DNA from 2 places in the Alteromonas alvinellae genome. Region 1 is predicted to be linked to the other one. Evidence: predicted binding sites of a transcription regulator. Region 1 holds the regulator's gene; the other holds the start of a gene.
What was found. Region 1 encodes FliA, which starts transcription of late flagellar genes. Its sites were predicted from a motif close to CTAAAGNTNNNNNNNNNNNNGCCGATA; they were not measured.

Region 1 (3,527 bases):
TCAACGTTTTCTTTCATTGAGACGGCTTCAAGTAGTGCGCTAGCTGAAGTCTTATCGCCTTCTTCAAGAAAGGCGACAAGTTGTTTTGCTTCCTCTAACGATATTGGAACGTTTACATTCGTTGTCATCCAGTAAACCTCATTTATCTGGTGAGCGTCTGGATCAACCTAAACGTTCGAATATTTTATCTAATTTTTCTTTTAGTGTTGCTGCTGTGAACGGCTTTACAACGTAACCATTTACACCTGCTTGCGCCGCTGCAACGATTTGCTCTTTTTTCGCTTCCGCAGTAACCATAAGCACAGGCAAATGCTTAAGCTTATCGTCTGCTCTTATAGCGCGAAGCAAATCGATGCCCTGCATACCAGGCATATTCCAATCGGTCACAACAAAGTCGAAATCGCCCTGTTGTAACATAGGTAATGCAGTGCTTCCGTCATCCGCTTCCTGGATGTTGGCAAAACCCAAATCTTTTAGCAGGTTTTTGATGATTCGTCTCATGGTAGAAAAGTCATCGACCACGAGAATTTTCATGCTTTTGTCCAAAATAGCCTCCAGTGAGGGGTTAATTGTTATTAATCTCTATTCTTCGTCAGCTTGCCACGACTTCATTCGTGATTTGAGTTTTAACATGGCTTGACTATGAATTTGACTGACTCTCGACTCACTTACATCAAGAACTTCGCCTATTTCTCTTAAGTTTAGTTCTTCATCGTAATAAAGTGAAAGTACAATCGCTTCTCGCTCAGGTAATGTCGTAATTGCATGGGCAAGCGCTTTTTGAAAAGCACCCTGCATTAAATCTTCTAACGGTGCGTCACTGCCTCTACTTTGTTCAGTAGTAATAACATCTTCCGACACACCTAAATCTTCAATACCCACTAGCTTTCCGGCATTTACTTCATTAAGCATCTGGTGATAATCCTGCAAGCTTACGTTAAGCTTGTCAGCAATATCTGAATCTCGTGCATCGCGCCCTGTCTCGCTCTCTACTTGAGATATCGCTTCCGTTATGGCGCGGCCGTTACGGTGAACAGAACGCGGGGTCCAATCACCTTTTCGTATCTCGTCGAGCATGGCACCACGAATTCGAATTCCTGCGAAGGTTTCGAAACTTGCGCCTTTAGAGCCGTCAAAGTTTCGAGCGGCCTCTAGCAACCCAATCATGCCTGATTGAATAAGGTCATCAACAAGTACGCTGGCAGGCAGTCGCGCAATCAAATGATGCGCAATTCGCTTTACCAGAGGCGCATGTCTTTCGACTAACTGCGATTTATCTGTTTGTTGTTGATAAGCGGCTGCCTTGCTGTTCAACGCTGACTTCCTACGGCTTTTTCTGCAACTAATTGTTCAATGAAAAATTCTAAGTGGCCACCGGGCTGCGCTGGAATTGGCCACGTAAGTGCTTTACTTGCCAACTTAGTTATCGCTACTGCTGCCGGAGAACCTGGAAAGGCGTCAACAATAGCCGTTTGCTTGCGCACCGCCTTGCGAATATTCTCGTCGAAGGGCACTGTCGCCACTAATTCTAGTGCAACATCGAGAAAACGCCCTGTCACTTTGCTTAATTTGCTAAATAATTCCTGACCTTCACGCACATCGCGCACCATATTGGCTACGACTTTAAAACGAAAAACACCGTGCTCGCGGTTAAGAATTTTTATTAGTGCGTAGGCATCTGTTAAAGATGTTGGCTCATCGCATACGACGACCATAATATCTTGTGAGGCCTTTGAGAAGCTCAATACCATATCTGATATGCCTGCCGCGGTGTCGACAATAAGCACATCTATCTGAGACCGTAATTCGCTAAACGCTCTGATTAAACCAGCGTGTTGCGTTGGTGAAAGCTCTGCCATTGACTGCGTGCCTGATGTGGCAGGCGCAATCTTAATGCCGTGAGGACCGGTCACTAGCACTTCGTCCAACGTGCATTCTCCAGAGAGTACATGAGATAGATTTTTCTCAACCCTTAGCCCTAACATCACATCTACGTTGGCAAGGCCAAGGTCGGCGTCAAGAACCATTACTCGCTTACCCTGCTTCGCCATCGCGATAGCGGTGTTAAGTGTAATGTTCGTTTTACCTACGCCACCTTTACCACCAGTGACGGCGATTACTTTGATTAACCGTGATTGCTTCATTTTTCTTAAGCTACTCGCTTGATCGTCAATCATACTGCTTATGCTGTTTTAATTGCGTTGTTACCACTAGTATGATTCAAACCGTACTTTTTATAAAGCTTTGCAGCAGCGGAAACCAAAGATTTCGCTTCTGCAATCTTAATGTCTTCAGGCACTTTTTGACCATCGGTGACATAACTAACCGGAAGTTGGTATTCAACTGCTGCACTAAGCACCTCTCCCAAAGAGTAGCACTCATCTAACTTTGTGAAAATACAGCCACTTAGTTCAATATCATCATACGCTTGAATAATTCTCTGCAAAGCAGGGTATTGCGTATTAGCTTGCGCTACCAAATATTTTTTTACTTTTGGCATTTGGCCGTTGTCGAACTGCTTAATTTGCTTAATTAATCGACTATCACGTTGACTAAAACCTGCTGTATCAATCAATACTAGTCGCTTATGGCGAAGTTGGAACAATAAATCTGCAAGTTCTTCACTAGTTTGCGCTTTTCGCACAGTACAGCCAATAATTTTTCCGTATGTCGCTAGCTGCTCATAGGCTGCAATTCTATACGTATCAATGGTTATCATAGCCACCGACTCTGCACCGTATTTCTGCGCATAGCGAGCGGCTAACTTTGCAACAGTGGTTGTTTTACCCGTACCCGTTGGCCCTACGAGTGCAACAGCACCTTGTGCGTTAAGTATATCGTTACCAGTAACATTTATGCGATTAGCCAATAGGTTAAGAAGATAAACCCATGCGTCACGTTCGTTGTAGTGGGCCGGTGTATAACTTAAAAGCTGTGTTGCTAGCGCGCTACTTAACCCCATATCAGTTAATCGCGTGACTAGGTATTGATGAACAGGTTTTTGACGCTTGTTCTTCGCTTCCATTAAGTCGGCAACTTGATACTGTAATACGTCGCGAAGTGAAGCTAACTCTTCTTTGATTTGTGCAAGTTCTGCCGACTGAGATACCGGCGTTTCGCCTATGCTTGAAGCTTGATGTTCTGGGAAAGCGTGTTGACTAACAGTATCTTCACCAAATGATTGATTTTCTATATCGTCAATAAACGCCTCTGAAAAGTCTAAGTGCGAAGCAATTTCATTGGCGTGCTTAGCGTTTGTTGTCATTGGTTGATTAGATTTCGCGGGACTCGCCACACTATTAGTTCCACTGTGTTGCTTTTCAAGCAATGCTTTTAAGCTGTCAGGGCCGTCGTCACCAATAATTTCGCTTAGGCTAGGCACTGCCTTTTGACCAGGTGTTTTAGCAGCGGTTTGCGCAGCCGCCTTAGGCGTAAAAAGCTTGGCTTCCGGCTCTTTGTCGTAGGCTGCTACAAGTTCGATGCCGTCAGCGACCTTCCGATTTGACATGATCACAGCGTCACTGCCC
Region 2 (3,527 bases), on a different contig from region 1:
CACGAGAAATCAGATAATCCAGCAGGCAAGCACCACTGTGTTAGCTCAGGCTAACCAGCGCCCGCAGGCTGCATTACAGCTTCTAGGTTAATCATAATTAGCGTGAAGCCAGGAGGTAGTGCTCTAGTTCACGTGCGTTTTAAGCTGGTCTTTTCAAGGCCAGCTTTTTTATATCTCAGCCACTTAATTGTTATAAAGCCCGCCTACCCACACATTTGTGCCTTCAATCCATAGCCCCAACACTATGAAGTTTATAGGTTTTTTTATTGATTCTCTTTTTTATCTAAAAATTTGGAAAAACATCTAAAGTAAAAATAGATCTTTGACGATAACTAATACAAAGGGGAGATAAACGATGTTTTTATCCTCTACGCTTCTAAAGTTTATGTTTAAAAGCGTCAATAGCACCGTTTTAATTCAGGTTTATTTTAAGATTCTGAGTTTAAAAGTTAGGAAATACAGTGCTTTAAATCGACAAAAAGTCTTGAAAAAAATACTAAAGTAATTTCAAGTAAAGGTCGATAAAAGATGGAGTTTGTTGATAAATGATTAGAGCTGCCGACCGGCGAGAATAGAGCCAGGAGGTAGTGAGAGGTTTGAGGTTCTGGAACACCAAACCCACCGACCAGCAAAGAGAAGAAACTTCTCTATTTAGCAAGTTCCATTGGTAGTGTGCCAATGAAACGTCAGAATAAACTGACAGGGTTTTGTAAGCACAGGTTATGCCAAATATTTAAATTAATTGCGCAAATAATAAAACCAATAGCGCCATACTCGAAACTGTTAGGAGAGACTCATGAGTCTATTTGTTAATACCAATGTGTCATCATTGAACGCCCAGCGTCAGCTGTTTAATACAAGCAATAATTTAAATACTGCATTTGAGCGTCTTTCGTCTGGTTTTCGTATTAACAGTGCTGCCGACGATGCTGCAGGACTTCAGATAACCGATCGGATGACTTCTCAAATTCAGGGGCTGGACCAGGCTGTAAGAAATGCAAATGATGGAATTTCTTTAGCACAAACTGCGGAAGGTGCATTGCAAGAAACAACCAACGCTCTTCAGCGTATACGGACGCTAGCTATTCAGTCACAGAACGGTATCAATAATACTGCAGACAGAGTTGCGCTGAACGAAGAAGTTGAAGCATTGAGAAATGAGATGTCTCGTATTGGTTCTACGACTGAATTTGGCGGCGTAAGTTTATTAACTGGAGGTTACTCTGCGTCTTTCTTAGTTGGAGCAAATGCTAATCAGAAAATTAGCATAAATCTCTCGAGGTCCGGTGGCTTTGGCGCTTCGGGTTTAGGAATCGATGGAGACGTACTTTCCGCAGGTGCCGCTTCTGCAATGCTGACCGATGTGGATGCCGCGCTGTCTATTATTGGGAGCACTCGCGCAGAGTTAGGGGCAACCCAAAATAGATTCCAGTCGACCATCCGTAACCTGAGCAATATATCCGAAAACGTTTCTGCTGCAAGGTCTCGCATCAAGGATACAGATTTTGCCACTGAAACGGCAGAATTGACCCGCAATCAGATATTACAGCAGGCAACAACTACAGTGTTGTCGCAAGCTAACCAGCGTCCACAAGCCGCGTTGTCGCTTCTTGGTGGATAAAGTTGAAGTTATAGGAAGGAGTTGAGAGGCCATCCTAAAAGTGAAAAGGACGGCTTTATTGCCGCCCTTTTAAATAGAATGCCGACCAACAGGTCCGAAAATGTAGAAGTGTTGGTTGAGAGGCCAGTTTAATCTACTAAGCCCTGTTAGCCGACAAAAACGAATTTTGCTCCATCTCCTAACGTGAGCAAATTGGCCGAGATGAACGTCTCGGCCTTTTTTATAATCGCCGAATCGTCTCACCAATCTCAAATTCCAGTAGAGCAACGCTAGAATCCATTTGGATTAATGCAATAATGGTACCAATTTTCTGTTTGTCTTCCTGGGTTCTGCTTCTAATTGTCGAAAAAATTATTTCATCTATCCCTAGTCGTAGCAAACAAGCCTCGTTGATGTATCTGAACCTCTATTGCTCGAATACTTTGTATCATTTGCCCAATTGAAGCGATGGTATAGGTTTCAACAAAAGCACTCTCATATCAGTGTATAACGTAATTTACGTGCATATTTTTATTATAAAAAACAGTAATTTAAATTATTGCCGAATTATTTATTCAAAATAATGAAAAAAAAGCTCAAGAACTTAAAGTTTGAGCCGATACCATTGTTGAGGGGTAATATACTTTTTTATTAATGATGGATTAGTAAGCGTAGTGACCTTGCTAGTTTTAACTGGAAAGAGCTGGCTGAAATACGTACGGTCAGGTCTCTTGGAGGTAGTAACATGTCTTTATTTGTAAATACTAACGTATCATCAATAAATGCACAGCGTCAGCTTTTTGACGTTAGTGATAAATTGAATACATCTTTTGAACGTCTTTCCTCAGGTTTTCGAATAAATAGTGCATCTGATGATGCTGCAGGCTTGCAGATTACTGACAGACTGACGTCACAAATTCAAGGTTTAGATCAAGCCGTAAGAAATGCCAACGATGCTATTTCGCTTACTCAAACTGCAGAGGGAGCGTTACAGGAGACAACTACATCTCTCCAGCGTATACGAACGCTTGCTGTACAATCGCAAAACGGTATAAACAGCACAGCTGATAGAAAAGCATTGCAAGAAGAGGTTTCGGCACTTCGTCAAGAAATTTCTCGAGTGGGAGCAACAACAGAATTCGGTGGCGTTACTTTGCTTGCAGGCGGCTTTTCCGCAAAATTTCTTGTTGGTGCAAACGCTAATCAGACGATTAGCGTGAACCTTTCAAGAACAGGTGGGTTTGGTGCTAATGGCTTATCGATAGATGGAGATGTCCTTTCTGCCGGTGGAGCATCTAGTATGCTTGCCGAAGTGGATGCTGCGCTGTCGGTATTGGGAGCTCAGCGTGCGGAGCTTGGCGCACTACAAAATCGTTTTCAATCAACAATCAGAAATTTAAGTAACATCTCAGAAAATGTTTCAGCGGCGCGTTCTCAGATAAAAGATACAGATTTCGCTGCTGAAACAGCGGCTTTGACTAGAAACCAGATAATTCAGCAGGCATCTGTTTCTGTACTTAGTCAGGCTAATCAGCGTCCACAAACCGCGCTGTCTTTGCTCGGGTAAGCTATACTCTAAAAGTCGCACAGTAATTCAGAAACGGGGGCCCGCTTTATTGCGAGCACTCGTTTTTGTGTTTTAGATGGGGAGATAGTTCGTGAAAATTCAAAATATGCAAGGTGGTCAAGTATTTGCTTCGCCCTCTATGGGGAGAGATGTCGAGCCTCAAATACGAGTAAAATCAGAGACTGGTGTTATTTCTCAAGAACTGGACAGTGAGAATAAGTCTAAAAACACAAATGCAGATGAACTTATAGCGAGTAATGATCAATTTTCTACTCAAGTAAGCCGAATAATCGCCGATAACGAGTCATCAGAAGCGAAAATTACGCTTGATGAGGCGACTAAGAAGGTAGAATCTTTTTT

Region 2: a site for FliA is predicted at 2,196-2,222, ahead of ACX5KA_RS02295 (flagellin N-terminal helical domain-containing protein). Genes of this name have one in related genera too.

What each region holds. Positions count from the first base shown of each region.
Region 1 covers NZ_CACSIH010000021.1:2,311-5,837, reverse strand. The annotation lists gene ACX5KA_RS01450 (protein phosphatase CheZ) at 1-128, opposite strand, end outside; gene cheY (chemotaxis response regulator CheY) at 163-546, opposite strand; gene ACX5KA_RS01440 (RNA polymerase sigma factor FliA) at 583-1,314, opposite strand; gene ACX5KA_RS01435 (MinD/ParA family protein) at 1,311-2,177, opposite strand; gene flhF (flagellar biosynthesis protein FlhF) at 2,183-3,527, opposite strand, start outside.
Region 2 covers NZ_CACSIH010000031.1:20,149-23,675, forward strand. The annotation lists gene ACX5KA_RS02285 (flagellin N-terminal helical domain-containing protein) at 1-91, shown strand, start outside; gene ACX5KA_RS02290 (flagellin N-terminal helical domain-containing protein) at 797-1,621, shown strand; gene ACX5KA_RS02295 (flagellin N-terminal helical domain-containing protein) at 2,346-3,167, shown strand; gene ACX5KA_RS02300 (flagellar protein FlaG) at 3,259-3,527, shown strand, end outside.